Linked DNA regions of Amycolatopsis mediterranei. The protein of the gene in region 1 interacts with the protein of each later gene in a pairwise test. Links are inferred from orthologs where the notes say so. Each region holds a gene or a part of one and is shown on either strand. Other genes may lie near its edges. The genes, in order: ISP_RS09385 and ndk.

Region 1 (8,620 bases):
TCGGTGTGAGCTTCAGCAAGGCCGCCGCGTGCGGCCGCAGGGTCGAGGAAACGGTGCCGACGACAGTGCCCGTTTCCCGGTGCGCCCACAGATCCCGGACGTTCCACGCGCCCGGGATCGCCGCGGAGACGGTCGCGGTGGTGCTGCCGGTGTTGAGCAGTACCACCGCGAAACCGCCGCCGCTCAGCGGTTTTCCCCACACCTGGTAGCCGGGACCGGCGTCGAGCTGCCGCCCCTGGCTGCCCGCGAAGTCCTGGTCGACGGCGATGGCCTCGGCGTTGCCCAGCGTCGCGAGGTCGGTGTCGCTCAGCTTCGCCGGGTCGGTGCCGGCGAACAGCGGCGCGTTCAGCACGGCCCAGACGCTGAAGTGCGCGCGGGCCTCGTCGGCGGTCAGCGTGCCGTTGCCGACCTGGAGCATGTCCGGGTCGTTCCAGCCGCCGGGCGAGCCGCTGTGGGCGGCGACGCCGGCCTGCTGGTCGATCGTCGCGAGCACCGAGTCCCAGGTCGGGACCAGGTCGTAAGTGGTGCGCCAGAGGTTCGCCACCGGCCGCGCCCAGGTCCACGGGCTGGAGACGCCGTACTCGGAGATCGCGTAGACGATCGGGCGGGGCAGCGCGGCCAGTTCGTCGCGCATCTTCTCGAACGCGGCCTTCCGGTCGAGGCCGTCGACGGTGTCGGCGTTGCACCAGTCGTACTTGAGGTAGTCGACACCCCAGCGGTCGAACGTCTCGGCGTCCTGGCGCTCGTGGCCGAGCGAGCCGATGCCGGCCGCCGGGTAGGCGTCGTTCGCCATCGCGCAGGTCCGGCTGCCGGGCACGGCGTAGATGCCGAACAGCAGGCCGCGGGAGTGCACGTAGTCGGCGAGGTCGGCGATGCCGTGCGGGAAGCGCTTCGGGTCCGGCTGCAGCGAGCCGTCCGCCGCCCGGGTGGGGGCCTGCCAGCAGTCGTCGACGACGACGTAGTGGTAACCCGCGTCACGCAAGCCCGTGTCGGCGAGCGCGTCGGCCGCCTGCTTGACGACGTCCTCGGTGAGGTCGTAGCAGCGGACCTGGTTCCAGCTGTTCCAGCCCATCGGCGGGGTGCCGGCGAGGCCGTTCGCGAGCGCGTGCGTGGCCGCGGGCAGGCTCAGCAGCCAGGTCAGCACGACGAGCAGGAGCACGAGCCCGGTGCTCCCGGTACTGGCGTTCCGGTTCGCGGCGATGCCGTGATCCAATCGCACGGGAAGTGAAACCGCTGTCACCGATTCGACCGGAAGCAGGCCGCCCCCGAGCGGCGCGTTACGGTTGCTACGAAAGCCATCGGCCGTGGCTGTAGTCGAATCGGTGACGAACAGCACAGCACCCCGGAGGCGGCATGCCGATCTACGCACTCGGTTCGCTCGAGCCGACGATCCACCCCGACGCCTACGTCCACCCCGACGCGACGGTGATCGGCGACGTCCGGATCGGCGCGCACGCGTCGGTGTGGCCGCAGACGGTGCTGCGCGGCGACCACGGGTACATCGAGATCGGCGAGCGGTCGAACGTCCAGGACGGCTGCGTCCTGCACTGCACCGAGCGGCACCCGACGATCCTCGGGCCGTCGTCGGCGATCGGGCACGCGGTGCACGTCGAGGGCGCGACGATCGGCACCGGCTGCCTGATCGCCTCCGGGGCGGTGGTGCTCAACGGCTCGGTGATCGAGGACGGCGGCATGGTCGGCGCGGGCGCGGTGCTGTCGTACGGCTCCCACGTCAAGACCGGCGAGATCGCGCTCGGCGTGCCGGGCAAGACGCGGGAGAACAAGTCCTTCAGCGCGGAGAACATCGCGCTCGTGGTCGATTCCTACGTCCGGCGGGCGCAGCGGTTCCGGACCGAGCTGCGGCGGCTCGACCCGCTCGGGTGACGTCGGCCACGCCCGGTAGGCTTTCGCGCCGTGACCGCACGACCGCTGCAGGACATCGTCGAGGCAGGCTGGGCGAAAGCCCTCGAACCGGTGGCGCCGCAGGTCGCCGCGATGGGGGAGTTCCTCCGCGCGGAGATCTCCGCGGGCCGCACGTACCTACCGGCGGGTGAACACGTGCTGCGGGCGTTCCAGCAGCCGTTCCACGACGTCCGCGTGCTGATCGTCGGGCAGGACCCGTACCCGACGCCGGGGCACGCGGTGGGCCTGAGCTTCTCGGTGGCGCCGGACGTCCGGCCGATCCCGAAGAGCCTGGTCAACATCTACAAGGAGTACACCGAGGACCTCGGCCACCCGCTGCCGTCCAACGGTGACTTGACGCCGTGGGCCGAGCAGGGCGTGCTGCTGCTCAACAGGGCGCTGACCGTGCAGCCCGGGAAGTCCAATTCGCACCAGGGCAAGGGCTGGGAAGAGGTCACCGAGCAGGCGATCAAGGCCCTCGCGGCCCGCTCGGAGCCGATGGTGGCGATCCTGTGGGGCCGCAACGCCCGCAACCTGCGCCCGATGCTCGGCGAGGTGCCGTGCATCGAGTCGGCGCACCCGAGCCCGCTCTCGGCGCACAACGGCTTCTTCGGGTCGCGCCCGTTCAGCCGGGCCAACCAGCTCCTGGAGCAGCAGGGCGCGGCGCCGGTGGACTGGAAACTGCCGTAGGTTCGGTGTCCGGATCCGCGGGCCGGCTCCGACCAGGGGGAAACGGATCCTTGGAGGACACATGAACGTCACATCGGCCGACGGCACGTCGATCTTCTTCGAGCAGCGCGGCGACGGCCCGCCGGTGATCCTGGTCGGCGGCGCGTTCAACGACCGGACGACCACGGTGGGCCTGGCCGAGGTCCTGGCCGGCGATTTCACGACGATCGTCTACGACCGCCGGGGCCGCGGTGACTCCGGCGACTCGGCCGAGTACGCGGTGGAGCGGGAGATCGAGGACATCGCGGCGCTGATCGCGCAGGCGGGCGGAACGGCGTCGGTGTTCGGCCACTCGTCGGGCGCGATCCTGGCCCTGGAGGCGGCCGCGGCCGGTCTCCCGATCGAGCGCGTGGTGGCGTACGAGCCGCCGTACTCGACGGACGAGCACCAGCGGGCGGACGTCGTGGCCGACGTTCGCGCCCGGCTGGCGGCGGGGGATCGCGACGGCGCGGTGGCGACGTTCCTGAAGGTCGCGGGCACGCCGGAAGAGATGATCGAGGGGATGAAGCAAGCGCCGGTCTGGGGCTGGTTCACGGCGCTGGCGCACACGCTCCCGTACGACCTGACGATCTGCGGCCCGGAGGCTCGCCCGCGCACGGAGAACCTGGCTCGCATCAAGGTGCCGACGCTGGTGATCGGCGGCGGCGCGAGCGACGAGGCACTCCAGTCAGGCGCCCGGGCGGCGGCCGCGGCGGTGCCGGGCGCTCGTCACGAGACGTTGGACGGGCAGGACCACGGGGTGCTGCAGTTCCCGGAGACGCTCAAGCCCTTGCTGACGGACTTCCTGAAGGAGGCGTCAGCCCGGCCCCGCATGCAGTGAATGACTCATTCCTGGCGTCAGACGCCAGGAATGAGTCATTCACCGCGTCTGTGGCCTGGGACGTCTGTGGCCTGGGCATGAAAATGGCGGGTGCTCCGAGGAGCACCCGCCATCCGAAACTTCTCGCCTCAGCCGCGAACGACCTTGCCCGCCTTGATGCACGAGGTGCACACGTTCAGGCGCTTGCGCTGGGACACACCCACCTTGGCGTGCACGGTCTGGATGTTCGGGTTCCACCGGCGGTTGGTACGGCGGTGGGAGTGCGAGACCGACTTGCCGAAGCCGGGTCCCTTGCCACAGACGTCGCACACGGCAGCCACGTCGAACTCCTTTGGATCTGGGTCATAGAAATGAGCCCAGACGGACTGGGCAACTCGACCATAGTAACTACTGCGTTCCGGCCCCCCGGCACCGGGTCGATACGCTGCCCGGGAACCGGTCAGGAGGTCACGGGGTGCGGGTGCTGGACGCGGCGGCGGTGTCGGCCTGGGCGGCGGGCTGTGTGCACAGTCTCGCGAGCCTGCGCCCGGCCATCGACGAGATCAACGTCTACCCCGTCGCCGACTCCGACACCGGCTCCAACATGCTCTTCACGATGACCGGCGCGGCCCGGGAACTCTCCGAAGCCACTCCGGGTGACGCCGCCGAAGCGCTGAAGGTCCTCGCGCGGGGCGCGGTCGCCTCCGCGAAGGGCAACTCCGGCGTGATCCTTTCCCAGGTCGTGCGCGGGCTCGCCGATCGCGCCGAAGGCGACCTGGACGGCCCGTGGCTGGCCCGGGCGCTGGGCCACGCCGACGAGGTCGCCACCGGCGCCGTCAGCCGCCCGGTCGCCGGGACCATCCTGACCGTCCTGCACGCCGTCGCCCTCGCCGTCCGCGGCGACACGAGTTCCTTGGGCGACATCGCGGCGAAGGCCGCGAAAGAGGCCGCGCACGCCCTCGAAAAGACGCCCGAGCAGCTGCCCGCGCTGGCCAGGGCCGGGGTCGTCGACGCCGGGGCGCGCGGTCTCGTCGCCGTGCTCGACGCGCTGGTCGGCGTGCTCACCGGCACGCCGCTCGAGCAGGAGCACGCGCTCGAAGTCCGCACCGAACTCCCCGACGCCTACGCCTGGGAGGTCATGTACCTCCTGGACGGCGTCGACGAGGCGAGCCTGCCGACCCTGCGCAAGGAGCTGAGCGGCCTCGGCGACAGCGTCACGGTGGCCGGCGACGGCTCGGGCAGCCACGCCGTGCACGTCCACTGCGCCGACATCGGCGCCGCCATCGAGGCCGGGCTCGCGCTCGGCCGCCCGCGCCGGATCCGGGTCGAACCGCTGCTCACGCCGACGCCGATCGAGCCGGGCGGCGGGATCGACCGGACGGTCGTCGCCGTCGTCCACGGCGGGGCGCTGGCCGAGCTGCTGCGCGCCGAGAGCATCCCGGTGCTGGCCGTGCCCGAGGGCGGCACGCCGAGCGTCGAGGACATGATCGGCCTGTTCAACGAGGCCGCCGGGCGCCAGGTGACCGTGCTGCCGGGCAGCGTCGCCCTCACCGCCGCGGCGGACACCGCGGCCGGGCACGCGATGGCCGCCGACCGGGACGTCGTGGTCATCCCGTGCGCCTCGCCGGTGCAGGTGCTGGCCGCCCTCGCCGTGCACGACGCCGGGCGCCGCACCAACGACGACGTCGTCGCGATGGCCGAAGCGGCCGCCGCGACCAGGCGTGGCGAACTGCGGATCGCGCAGGAGGAGTCGCTAACCTGGGTGGGCCGGGCCCAGTCCGGCGACGTGGTCGGCCTGGTCGACGACGAGGTGGTGCTGATCGAACCCGCGCCCGCGTCCGAGACGAACCTGGTCGCGGCCGCGATGAAGGTGCTCAACCGGATGCTCGCGCTCGGCGGCGAGCTGGTGACGGTGCTGAGCGGGGCGGCGGCCCCGCCGGGGGTCGCCGAGGAGCTCGCGGAGCAGCTGCGGGTGGAGCACCCGGAGGTGGAGATGGCCGGCTACGCCAGCGGCCAGGCGGACGCCGTGCTGCTGATGGGAGTCGAATAGCGGATGGCCGGACTGCGCGACAAGCTGCCGTTGCTGCTGGGAGCCAAGACGGCGAAGGCGCTCGCCACGTCGTTGGACATCGAGACGGTCAGCGACCTGCTGCGCCACTACCCGCGCCGCTACGCCGAGCGCGGCGAGCTCACCGACATCGCCGGCCTCGAGCTCGGCGAGCACGCCACCGTGCTGGCGCGCATCGAAAAGGTGAGCAAGCGGCGGATGAAGGCACGCAACGGGACCATCATCGACATGGTCATCACCGACGGGAAACGCCGGCTGACCTGCGCGTTCTTCAACCAGGCCTGGCGCGAGAAGGACCTGGTCCCCGGCAAGACCGGCCTGTTCGCCGGCAAGGTGTCCGCCTTCCGCGACACCCTGCAGCTGACCAACCCCGAGTACGAGCTGTTCGACGCCGAGAACGAAGCCGAGGCGATGGACAACTTCCTCGCCGCGATCATCCCGGTGTACCCGGCGGCCCAAGGCATGCCGACCTGGTCGATCGCCAAGTGCGTGCGCCAGGTCCTCGACGTCCTCGAGGTCGACGACGACCCGATGCCCGCCGAGCTGCGGCGCCTGCACAAGCTGTCCGACCTCGACAACGCGCTGCGCGGCATCCACCGCCCGGAGAACTGGGCGCACCTGGAGGCGTCGAAGAAGCGGCTCAAGTGGGACGAAGCCATGGCCGTCCAGCTGATCTTCGCGCAGCGGCGCCACTCGGCCATCTCGCGGCCGGCGAAGGCCAACCCGCACGTCAGCGGCGGGCTCATGGAGGCCTTCGACAAGCGGCTGCCCTTCGACCTCACCGCGGGCCAGCGGGGGATCGGCGACGAGATCGCCGCGGACCTGGCCTCCGAGCACCCGATGAACCGGCTGCTGCAGGGCGAGGTCGGCTCGGGCAAGACGGTCGTCGCGCTGCGGGCGATGCTGCAGGTCGTCGACAACGGGCGGCAGGCGGCGATGCTGGCGCCGACCGAAGTCCTCGCCGCGCAGCACGCGCGCTCGCTGCGGGAGATGCTCGGCGACCTGGGCCAGGCGGGCGAGCTGGGCGCGGCGGAGAACGCCACCCGCGTCACGCTGCTCACCGGGTCGATGGGCGCGAAGGAGCGCAAGAAGGCGCTCCTGGAGATCGTCAGCGGCGAGGCGGGCATCGTCGTCGGCACGCACGCGCTGATCCAGGATCATGTCGAGTTCGCCGACCTCGGCCTCGCCGTCGTCGACGAGCAGCACCGCTTCGGCGTCGAGCAGCGGGACGCGCTGCGCACCCGCGGCGCCGGCGACACCAGCCCGCACGTGCTCGTCATGACCGCGACGCCGATCCCGCGCACGGTCGCGATGACCGTCTACGGCGACCTGGAAGTGTCGGCGTTGCGCGAGATGCCGGTCGGGCGGTCGCCGATCGCCACCACGGTCGTGCCGGTCGCCGAGAAACCCGCGTGGTTCGAGCGGATCTGGCAGCGCGTGCGCGAAGAGGTCGGCAAGGGGCACCAGGCCTACGTCGTGTGCCCGCGGATCGGCGACGAGCCGCCGTCGGACAAGAGCGACAAGCGGCCGCCGCTGGCGGTCCTGGAGGTCGCGCCCGAGCTGGCGCACGGCCCGCTGCAGGGCCTGAAGATCGACGTGCTGCACGGCCGGATGCCGCCCGACGGCAAGGACGCGGTGATGCGGGCGTTCTCGGCGGGCGAGCTCGACGTCCTCGTCGCGACCACGGTGATCGAGGTCGGCGTGAACGTCCCCAACGCGACCGCGATGGTGATCATGGACGCCGACCGGTTCGGCGTCAGCCAGCTGCACCAGCTGCGCGGCCGCGTCGGCCGGGGCAGCGTGCCGGGGCTGTGCCTGCTGGTCACCGAGACCCTCGACGGCACGGCGACCCGCGAGCGGCTGGCGGCGGTCGAGTCCACGACGGACGGCTTCGAGCTCTCGCGCCTCGACCTCGAACTGCGCCGCGAAGGCGACATCCTCGGCGCCGCGCAGTCCGGGAAGCGGTCCACGCTCAAGCTGCTCTCGCTGCTGCGGGACGAGGACGTGATCGCCGCGTCCCGGGCCCTGGCGCAGGAGCTCGTCACGCAGGACCCGGAGCTGACGAAGTACCGCGGCCTGGCGCAGATGGTCGCCGACGTCGTCGACGTCGAGCGCGCGGAGTACCTGGAGAAGAGTTGAGCACCGTCCGTGCCGCCACGGTGGCCGACGCCCCGGCGATCGGCGAGGTCCACGTGCGGTCCTGGCAGGCCGCGTACGCGGGCCTGATCCCGGCGGACTTCCTCGCGCGCCTCTCGGCCGAGACGCGGGCGGCCTCCTGGGCCCGGCGCATCGGCGACGGCTCCGGGCAGGTGCTGGTCCTCGAGGAGGACGGCGTCATCGCGGGCTTCGCCGCCTTCGGGCCTTCGCAGCTGTACGCGCTGTACTTGCTGCCGCGCTTCTGGGGTCGCGGCCTCGGCCGGGCCCTGCACGACCGCGTCGTCGAAGGGATGTCCGGCGACAGCGCCGTCCTGTGGGTGCTCGCGACGAACGAGCGGGCGAAGGCCTTCTACGTCCGGCAGGGCTGGGTGGACGACGATGGCCGCCAGACCGAGACGGTCGATGACGGGCGCGTCACGCTGGAGGAAATGCGGTACCGCCGCCGGTTGCCGTGAACACACCGGCTTTCGCGGCGGCCGCGGCTGCTGCCGCGGCGACTCCGGCATCCCTCGGCGTCACGCCTTCCCGGGACACGAACAGGCGGTAGAAAACCGGCCCGCAGGCCACCCGGACCACCTCGACGGCGTCGGTGCCGGGCGGTACCTCGCCGCGACCGACGGCCCGCTCGACGATGGCCGCCGAGCGGGCGTGGCGGTCGACGTAGAACTCGCGCAGGGCGTCCGCGGCGCGCGCGGAGAGGAACGCGGCCGAGATCGACGCGGTCGGCAGCTCGCGCTCGCCCGGCGAGGTGAAGTAGTGGACGAGCTCCAGGTTGACCTCGCGCAGGTCGCCTTCCAGGGAACCGGTGTCCGGGGCGGTCCACTCCCGCTCGGTGCCCATCAGGAGGGCCGCCGCGACCAGGCCCTCGGCGGACTCCCAGCGCCGGTACAGCGTCGTCTTGTGCACGCCGGAACGTTCGGCGACCGCCTCGACGGTCAGCTCCGCGTACCCGCGTTCGCCGAGCA
Region 2 (8,782 bases), 5.7 Mb from region 1 along the record:
CCGGCCGCCAGCGGCACTTCGAACAGCCCGAACGTGACCGGGGTGGACACCGTGTGCGTCCAGGCCGCGTCCGCGGTGTGCCCGATCATCACGAACGGCATGCCGAGCAGGCTCGCCCCGGCCACGTCGACCCGGCCGGGAATGGTCAGCTGGCTCTGCCAGAACCGCCGGCCGTCGTGCCACGGGTAGTGCGGGTTGCCGAGCAGCACGCTGCCCTGGCCTGCCGCGGTCCCGTCGCTGCCGATGGCGATGCCGTTGCTGCCGAGGCCGCCCTTGCCGAGCCCGTCACGCAGGCTCGCGGACAGTTGGGCGGGCGTGCCCGGACTCGCGGACGCCGCACCGGACGGCGGCGCCGCGAACAGCCCTTCGGTGACGAAACCCAGGCCGCCGGTGACGGCGATCGAGTAGAAGTGCCGGTAGAAGTCCTGCTCGCTGATCGGCCGGACCCAGTCCGCGCCGCGGCAGGCCGGATCGGTGATCCCGGACCGGCCGGTGCGGGCCAGGAAGGTGTTGAACCCCTTGACGTAGCCCGAAACGATCTGCCGGACCTCGGGCCGCGGCCCCTGCGGCGCGGGTTGCGCGACCAGCCGGTCGACCACGCCGGAGTCGTTGAGCTGCTGGAAGAACAGGTCGCTGTGCAGGTTGTTCTTCGCCTCCGACAGCGACGGGTAGCCCTCGCCGTCCGGGCCGAAGTACCGCGACCGCTGCGCGCTCACCGTGACGTAGATCTTCGCGAGCTCGCAGATGTTGTCGGTCGCCGCGGCGTAGCCGTACCCGTAGCCGAGCCCGGCGAAGTCCTTGGCGACGATGTGCGGGATGCCGTGTTCGGTGTAGCGCAGGACGGCTTTCGCGCTGTCCTCCCCGGCCGTCGCGACGCCGGTGCCGAGTGTCGTAATCGAGAGCGCCGCAGCCACAACGGCCAGCGCTTTCCGGATGTGCGTCATTCGTACCCCCTTGTGGTGATCACCACGCTACCGACGGCGATGACCGCGGGGATGGGGGAAAACCCCCGATATCCGTTTACCCGCACGCAAGCCGGTGTTGGCCGCGGCGGGATAGAAACCGCGCATGACCGAACCGACCCACCACTCCCGCCGCACGCTCCTCAAGGCCGGGCTGACCGGCGCCTCCGCGGTCGCCGCCGGCCTCGTCGTGCCGTCCACGGCCTTCGCCGCGGTCCCGCTCGTCCGCCGCGACCGCCCGGTGCTCACCCACGGCGTCCAGTCCGGCGACGTCACGCCAGGTTCGGCGATCGTCTGGTCGCGCGCGGACCGCCCCTCGCGGCTGGTCGTCGAGATCGCGCGGGACCCGTCGTTCCGGCACGCCCGGCGCGTGCCCGGCCCGCAGGTGGGTCCCGACTCCGGCGGCACCGGCCGCGTGCGCGTCGCGGCGCTGCAGCCCGGCACCGAGTACCACTACCGCGTCACCGCCGAAGCCCTGGACGGGCGCGCCACGAGCGAGCCGCTGACCGGCCGGTTCGCCACCGCACCGGTGGGCCGCCGCGACGCCCGGATCCTGTGGTCGGGCGACGTCGTCGGCCAGAACTGGGGGATCAACCCGGGCCTGGGCGGGATGACGATCTTCTCCGCGATGGCCGCCCGCTGCCCGGACCTGTTCCTGCACAGCGGCGACACGGTGTATTCCGACGGCCCGCTCACCGAGACCGTCACCCTCCCCGGCGGCCGGACCTGGCGCAACATCGTGACGCCCGAGAAGTCGAAGGTCGCCGAGACGCTGGACGAGTTCCGCGGCCAGCACGCCTACAACCGGCTCGACGACAACTTCAAGCGCTTCGCCGCGCAGGTGCCCGCCTACGTGCAGTGGGACGACCACGAAGTCCTGAACAACTGGTACCCGGGCAAGATCCTCGACAACCCGGCCTACACCGAGAAGCGCGTCGACGTCCTCGCGCCGCGGGCGTACCAGGCGTTCCACGAGTGGCACCCGATCGACTCGCGCCGGGCTGTCGACGGCCGCGTCTACCGCAGCTTCACCTACGGCTCGCGCGTCGAGATCTTCGTCCTCGACATGCGGACCTACCGCAACGCCAACACCGCCGACCGAACCAAGCCGGGCTACATCCTCGGTGACGCGCAGGCCCGCTGGCTGGCCGACGCGCTCGGCCGCAGCACGGCCACCTGGAAGATCGTCCAGGCCGACATGCCGCTGGGCCTGGTCGTCCCGGACGGCGCCAACATCGAAGCCGTCGCGAACAACCTGCCGGGCGCGCCCGGCGGCCGCGAGACGGAACTGGCGTGGGTGCTGCGGGAGATCCAGCGCCGCCGCGTCCGCAACGTCGTCTGGCTGACCGCCGACGTCCACTACACCGCGGCGCACCACTACTCGCCCGACCGGGCGGGCTTCCAGGACTTCGACCCCTTCTGGGAGTTCGTGTCCGGGCCGCTGAACGCGGGGGCGTTCGGGCCGAACACGCTCGACCCGACGTTCGGCCCGGAGGCGGTGTTCGTGCACGCCCCGCCGACGGCGAACACGGCCCCGATCGACGGCTTCCAGCACTTCGGCGAGCTGAACGTCGACGGCGCGAGCGGTGACCTCACGGTCGATCTCCGCGACGCCGCCGGGGCGTCGCTGTGGTCGAAGACACTGCACCCGGCGGGCCGCTGAGCAGGGTCGGCTAGGCTCGCGCGCACCGATACGCACCCGTACCAATGACATCCGGGGCTTCGCCCCGAGCCGGGGGCTCCGCCACCCGGACCCCCGAAAAAGCATTAAGGAGAAATACCGTCGTGACTGAACGCACGCTGGTCCTGGTCAAACCCGATGGCGTCGCGCGCGGCCTCGTCGGCGAAGTGATCTCGCGGATCGAGCGCAAGGGCCTCAAGCTCGCCGCGGTCGAACTGCGGACCGTCCCGCAGGCGCTGGCCGAGGAGCACTACGCCGAGCACAAGGAGCGTTCGTTCTTCGGCGACCTGCTCGAGTTCATCACGTCGGGCCCGCTGGTCGCGCTCGCCGTCGAGGGCCCGCGCGCCATCGCCGCGTTCCGCCAGCTGGCCGGTGGCACCGACCCGGTCGAGAAGGCCACCCCGGGCACCATCCGCGGCGACTTCGCGCTGGAGACCCAGTACAACCTGGTCCACGGCTCGGACTCGCCGGAGTCGGCCGAGCGCGAGCTGAAGCTCTGGTTCCCCGACCTGTGATGCTCCGGAACCGGGGCCACGTCCGCGTGGCCCCGGTTCCCTTTTTCCGGAGGCCTTCATGACGACGATGCCGTTCGCGCCGCGTGGCTACCTCCCGGTGCTGCAGGAGCTGACCGGCGCGTTCGCCGAAGCCCTGCGCACGGCCGACCCGGCCGCGGCGGTGTCCGACTGCGCCGGCTGGACCGTCGCCGACCTCGCGACGCACCTGGGCAACGTGCACCGCTGGGCCGCCACGATCGCCCGCACCGGCGCGGTGCAGCCGCAGAACCACACCGCCGAAGCGGGCGGCGACCTCGTGGCGTGGTACGCCGAAAGCGCGCGGCTCCTGATCGGCGAGCTCGAGGCCGCCGATCCCGAAGCCCCGTGCTGGCACTTCGGCGGCGCCGAAAAGACCAAGGCGTTCTGGTACCGCCGTCAGGTGCACGAAACCGCCGTCCACCTGGCCGACGCGGGAAGCGGGCACGCGCTCGACCCGGCCGTCGCCGCGGACGGGGTCGACGAGGTGCTCGGCGTGATGCTCCCGCGCGTGACGCGGTGGCACGCCGTGCCGCAGCTGCCCGGGCCGGTCACCCTGCGCGCCACCGACACCGGCGACGTCTGGACCGTCCACCCCGGCGAGCCGCCCGCGCTGGGCCCGGTCGACGGCGACGCCGCGACCGTCGAAGCCCCCGCACGCGATCTCCTGCTGCGGCTGTGGAAGCGCACCGGGCCGGACCCGCGTGCCACCGGCGAGGCCGCGGAAGCCCTCCTCGCCGCACCGCTGACCCCGTGAGGGTGTTCTAGACCATTCAGGCGGCGTTCACCGGGAAGTCTTCCCCCGGACGTGCCGCTGCGCTGTGCTGATCCGGGTCACTCTCACTCGATACTGGGGTACTCGGTGAATAAGTCACGCACAGTGCTGCCGTTCGTCGCCTTGTTCGCGACGGTGTTCGTCGTCCCCGCCCACGCCGACCCGCTGGCCGCGCCGCTCGGCACGCCCCCGGTCGAGGCCGCACCCGCCGCGTCGTCGGCCCACGAGGGCCCGGCCGCCTTCGCCGCCGCGGATCCCGACGACGGGCTCGTCACCGGCAGCGCGACCACCGAAGTCGCGCCCGGCCTGAACCTGACCCAGTTCGACCGGTTCGACCCGGCCGGCTGGATCCGCGGCGACACCCTCGCCGTCGACCTGGGCAGCAAGGTGCTCAAGCCGACGTACCTGAGCCCAGGGACGGTTTCCGCGCGCACGCCGCTGTCGCAGCAGCTCGCGCGGGCGGGCGCGGTGGCCGGCGTCAACGGCGACTTCTTCGACATCAGCGCCACCGGCGCGCCGATCGGCGTCGGCATCGACCGCGGGCAGCTGCAGACCGCCCCCGCCGCCGGGCACAACCTCACCGCGTCGATCACCGACGCGGGCAAGGCGGCGCTGGCGTCGGTCTTCCTCGAAGCGAGTGTGACGCTGCCCGGCGGCACGGTGCCGGCGACCAACTTCAACAGCCCGGTCCTCGGCACCGACGCGATCGGCGTCTACACGCCGTTGTGGGGCGCTTCAGGCCGTCGGACGTCGGTCGCCGGCGCGGCCCGGGTGCGTGAGGTCGAGGTGCGCGACGGCGTCGTCACGCAGGTGCGCACCGCGGCCGCCGACGGCCCGATCGCGGCGGGGACGACGGTGCTGCTGGCCCGCGAAGCCGGCGCGGACGCGCTCGCCGCGCTGCAGCCGGGCGACCCGGTCGGGGTCACCTACGCGCCGCGCTCGGACGCCGGGAAGATCGCGGTCGCGGTGGGCGGCAACGAAATCCTGCTCCGCGACGGCGTCGTGCAGCCCGTCGACAACGTGGCCATGCACCCGCGGACCGCGGTCGGCTTCTCCGCCGACGGCCGGAAGCTGTGGCTGGCCACCGTGGACGGACGGCAGGCCGACAGCCGCGGGATGACCGAGCTCGAACTGGCGCGGCACATGAAGAGCCTCGGCGCCGACGACGCCATCAACCTCGACGGCGGCGGGTCGTCGACGCTGCTGGCGCGCAACGAAGGCGAAGCCGTGCCGAGCGTCCGGAACGCGCCGTCCGACGGCGGGGAACGCCTGGTGCCCAACGGAATCGGCTTCACGACCGTGCCCGGCAGCGGCAAGCTCGCCGGCTTCGCTCCGGCGCCGGCCGTCGCGACGACCGACGCGAACCGCGTGCTCTCCGGCCTCACCCGGCACCTGGTCGCCGACGGCCACGACGAGACCGGCGCCGCGGTGGCCGCCGACCCGCGCTGGAGCACGTCGGACCTCCGTCGGGCCACCGTGACGCGCGGCGTCGTCACCGGCCACAGCGCGGGTGCCGTCGAGGTCGTCGCGCGCTCCGGCCGGGCGTCCGGCAAGTCGGCGCTTTCGGTGCTGGGCAAGCCGGTCCGGCTCGGCACGAGCACCGAGCAGGTCGCCCTGTCGGCCACGGGCGCGCGAAGCACCTTCAAGGTCTACGGCTACGACGCCGACGGCTACGGCACCTGGCTCGAGCCCGACGACGTCAAGCTCGACTACGACCCCGCGGTCGTGCGGGTCGAGCCGTCCGGTGACGGCTACGCGGTGACCGCGCTGACCTCCTCCGGCGCATCGGCGATCACCGCTTCGGCAGCCGGCCTGACCACGCACCTGGCCGCGTCGGTCGGCACCGTGGCGCAGGTGGCGTCGCCGCTGGACGGCCCGGCGGGCTGGACGGCCACGGTGTTCCCGGCGGTCGTCGGCGCGGCGCTCTCCGCGGCACCCGGCCACGACGGCGGCGCCGGGCTCGCGCTGGACTACCGGCTGACCGGCACGACCGCGACGCGCGCGGCCTACGTGACGCCGTCGGGCCCCCTCCCGGTCCCGGACGGCACGCAGAAGCTCGGCCTGTGGGTGAACGGCGACGGCAAGGGCGCGTGGCTGCGGGCGGAACTGCGCGACGCCGCGAACGTGGCGTCCATTGTGGACCTTTCGTTGAGCGTGGACTGGACGGGCTGGCGGTACGTCACCGCCACGATCCCGGCCGGGCTGCCCGCGGGACAGCGCCTGGCGCGCTTCTACGCCGTCGAGAACGTGCCGGACCAGCAGTACGAGGGCCGGCTCGGGTTCGACGACCTGACCTTCGAGGTGGCGCCGACGACCGCCGTGCCCGCCGACCCGGTCCCGCACGACCCGGCGCTGGTCACCGACGGCGTCCTGGCCGGTGGTCTGCGGATTGCGGTGGTCAGCGACGCCCAGTTCACCGCCGACGACCCGGCGGGGCCGCTGGTCGTCCAGGCCCGGCGGGCGCTGCGCGAAGCCGTCGCGGCGAAACCGGACCTGGTGCTGATCAACGGCGACTTCGTCGACCGCGGCACGGCGCCCGACTTCGTGCTGGCCCGGCAGGTGATCACCGACGAGCTCGACGGCAAGGTGCCCTGGTACTACGTCCCGGGCAACCACGAGGCGGAGGCCGGCAACGGCCTGGCGAACTTCCAGGCCGCGTTCGGCGTCACGCACCGGGTCGTCGACGTCCACGGCATCCGGCTGGTGCTCCTGGATTCCTCCCGCGGCTCGCTGCGGGCCGGCGGGTTCGACCAGGTGCGGCTGCTGCGCTCGGCCCTCGACTCCGCGGCGGCCGACCGGTCCGTCCGCGGCGTCGTCGTCGCGATGCACCACCCGGTGAAGGACCCCAGCCCGACCGGGAATTCCCAGCTCGGCGACCGCAAGGAGGCAACCCTGCTGACCCAGTGGCTCACCGGGTTCGAGCAGGCGTCCGGCAAGCCGGCCGCCGCGGTGGCGTCGCACGCCGGCGTGTTCTCGCTGTCGCGGGTCGACGGGGTGCCCTACCTGGTCAACGGCAACTCGGGCAAGGCGCCCGCGGCCGCGCCCGGCGACGGCGGGTTCGTCGGCTGGACGCTGCTGCGCGTGGACCCGGCGGACCGCGCTCAGCCGGTGCGCTTCGAGACGCGGCCGAACGTCGACTCGCTGTCGCTCACCGGGCCGTCGACGCTGGCGCCGGGTGCTCGCGCCGAGGTGCGGGCGACGCTGCGGCAGGGAACTCGCGACGTGCCGGTGTCGTACCCGGTGAGCGCCGACTGGACGGTCGGCTGGGGCGTCGTCGCGTTCGATCCTTCGACGGGCGTGCTGACCGCGTTGCGGCCCGGGGTCGCGCGGCTCTCGGTGACGGTCAACGGGGTGACGGCCACGCTGGTCGTGACGGTCCGCGGCTAATCCGCTCGGTTTTTGTCGGTGGGGGGTCCTATGGTGCGAAGCGTGGACGAATCGGAGGACCGGGAACCGGCACTGGTGCAGGCCAAGGCACTGGTGAAGCGCTTCGGCGAGTTCGAGGCCGTGCGCGGGATCGACGTCGAGGTGCGGCGCGGGGAGGCGTTCGGCTTCCTCGGCCCGAACGGGGCCGGCAAGTCGTCGACGATGCGGATGATCGCGTGCGTGTCACCCCGCACCGATGGCGATCTCCGCGTGCTGGGGCTGGACCCGGAAGTCGCCGGGCCGCGGATCCGCGCGCGGCTCGGCGTGGTGCCGCAGCAGGACAACCTGGACGTCGAGCTGACGGTCCGGGAGAACCTGCTGATCTACGGCCGCTACTTCGGTCTGTCGCGCGCGGCGGCGCGGAGCAAGGCTTCGGAACTGCTCGAGTTCGCCCAGCTGAGTGACCGGGCCGAGGACAAGGTCGACCCGCTGTCGGGCGGCATGAAGCGGCGGCTGACGATCGCCCGCTCGCTGGTCAACGACCCGGAACTGCTGCTGCTCGACGAACCGACGACGGGCCTCGACCCGCAGGCGAGGCACCTGCTGTGGGACCGGCTGTTCCGGCTCAAGGCGCAGGGCACGACGCTGATCGTCACGACGCATTACATGGACGAAGCCGAGCAGCTGTGCGACAGGCTGGTGGTGATGGACCACGGCCGCGTCGCGGCGGAGGGCTCACCGGCCGAGTTGATCAGGCGGTATTCCACGCGCGAGGTCGTCGAGCTCCGGTTCGCGCCGGGGGAGCAGGTCGCGGCGGCCCAGCAGGTCGACGGGCTGGCGGAGCGGGTGGAGATCCTGCCGGACCGGGTCCTGCTCTACAGCGACGACGGCGAGGACGCGCTGGAGCACGCGCATTCCCGCGGGGTGCGGCCGCTGTCGAGCCTGGTGCGCCGCAGTTCGCTGGAGGACGTCTTCCTCCGGCTCACGGGCCGGACCTTGGTGGACTGATGGCGACGATCTCGACCGGCCGCGTGGTCGGCAAGTGGCAGGGCGCCTGGCTGCAGGTCGAGGGGCGCTGGACGTGGTACCGCCGCCACTGGGTGTCCACTTTGTACTCGACCGGGCTGCAACCGGTGCTGTTCCTCGCCGCGATGGGGCTCGGCTTCGGCTCGCAGGTGCGGCCCGGCACGGTCACCGGCGGCCTGTCCTACCTCCAGTACATCGCTCCCGCGCTGCTGGCCGCCGGGGCCGCGCAGCAGGCCGTCGGCGAGTCGAGCTACCCCGTGCTCTCCGGGTTCAAGTGGCAGAAGGAGTACCTGGCGGTCACGGCCACCCCGGTGTCGCCGGGCCAGGTGTTCGGCGGGCACCTGATCTGGTCGGCCCTGCGCCTGACGCTGGCGGGCGCGATCTACGCGTTCGTCGCGCTGTTCTTCGGCGCCTGGACCGGTCCGGGCGTGCTGCTGGTGAT

Evidence for each region.
Region 2: the proteins of ISP_RS09385 (region 1) and ndk interact in binary tests that used the Escherichia coli proteins (3 or more experiments, as listed by UniProt). The link is inferred for Amycolatopsis mediterranei from one-to-one orthologs.

Annotation. Positions count from the first base shown.
Region 1 is NZ_CP100416.1:1,969,542-1,978,161, forward strand. The notes cover bases 936-3,753. They hold ISP_RS09385 (uracil-DNA glycosylase), read left to right. Parts: upstream 936-1,914; coding sequence 1,915-2,592; downstream 2,593-3,753. Other genes in these bases: ISP_RS09375 (glycoside hydrolase family 27 protein), read right to left, coding at 936-1,219; ISP_RS09380 (gamma carbonic anhydrase family protein), read left to right, coding at 1,354-1,884; ISP_RS09390 (alpha/beta fold hydrolase), read left to right, coding at 2,654-3,451; rpmB (50S ribosomal protein L28), read right to left, coding at 3,580-3,753. In the rest of the region: ISP_RS09370 (GNAT family N-acetyltransferase), read left to right, coding at 1-9; more of ISP_RS09375, read right to left, coding at 1-935; more of rpmB, read right to left, coding at 3,754-3,771; ISP_RS09400 (DAK2 domain-containing protein), read left to right, coding at 3,906-5,480; ATP-dependent DNA helicase RecG, read left to right, coding at 5,484-7,637; ISP_RS09410 (GNAT family N-acetyltransferase), read left to right, coding at 7,634-8,110; ISP_RS09415 (TetR/AcrR family transcriptional regulator), read right to left, coding at 8,070-8,620. UniProt on the Escherichia coli protein: Excises uracil residues from the DNA which can arise as a result of misincorporation of dUMP residues by DNA polymerase or due to deamination of cytosine.
Region 2 is NZ_CP100416.1:7,680,986-7,689,767, reverse strand. What follows is about bases 1,473-4,452. They hold ndk (nucleoside-diphosphate kinase), read left to right. Parts: upstream 1,473-2,747; coding sequence 2,748-3,158; downstream 3,159-4,452. Other genes in these bases: ISP_RS34425 (phosphodiester glycosidase family protein), read left to right, coding at 4,054-4,452; ISP_RS34430 (maleylpyruvate isomerase family mycothiol-dependent enzyme), read left to right, coding at 3,217-3,930; ISP_RS34440 (alkaline phosphatase D family protein), read left to right, coding at 1,473-2,625. In the rest of the region: ISP_RS34445 (penicillin acylase family protein), read right to left, coding at 1-944; more of ISP_RS34440, read left to right, coding at 1,069-1,472; more of ISP_RS34425, read left to right, coding at 4,453-7,335; ISP_RS34420 (ABC transporter ATP-binding protein), read left to right, coding at 7,366-8,322; ISP_RS34415 (ABC transporter permease), read left to right, coding at 8,322-8,782. UniProt on the Escherichia coli protein: Major role in the synthesis of nucleoside triphosphates other than ATP. The ATP gamma phosphate is transferred to the NDP beta phosphate via a ping-pong mechanism, using a phosphorylated active-site intermediate.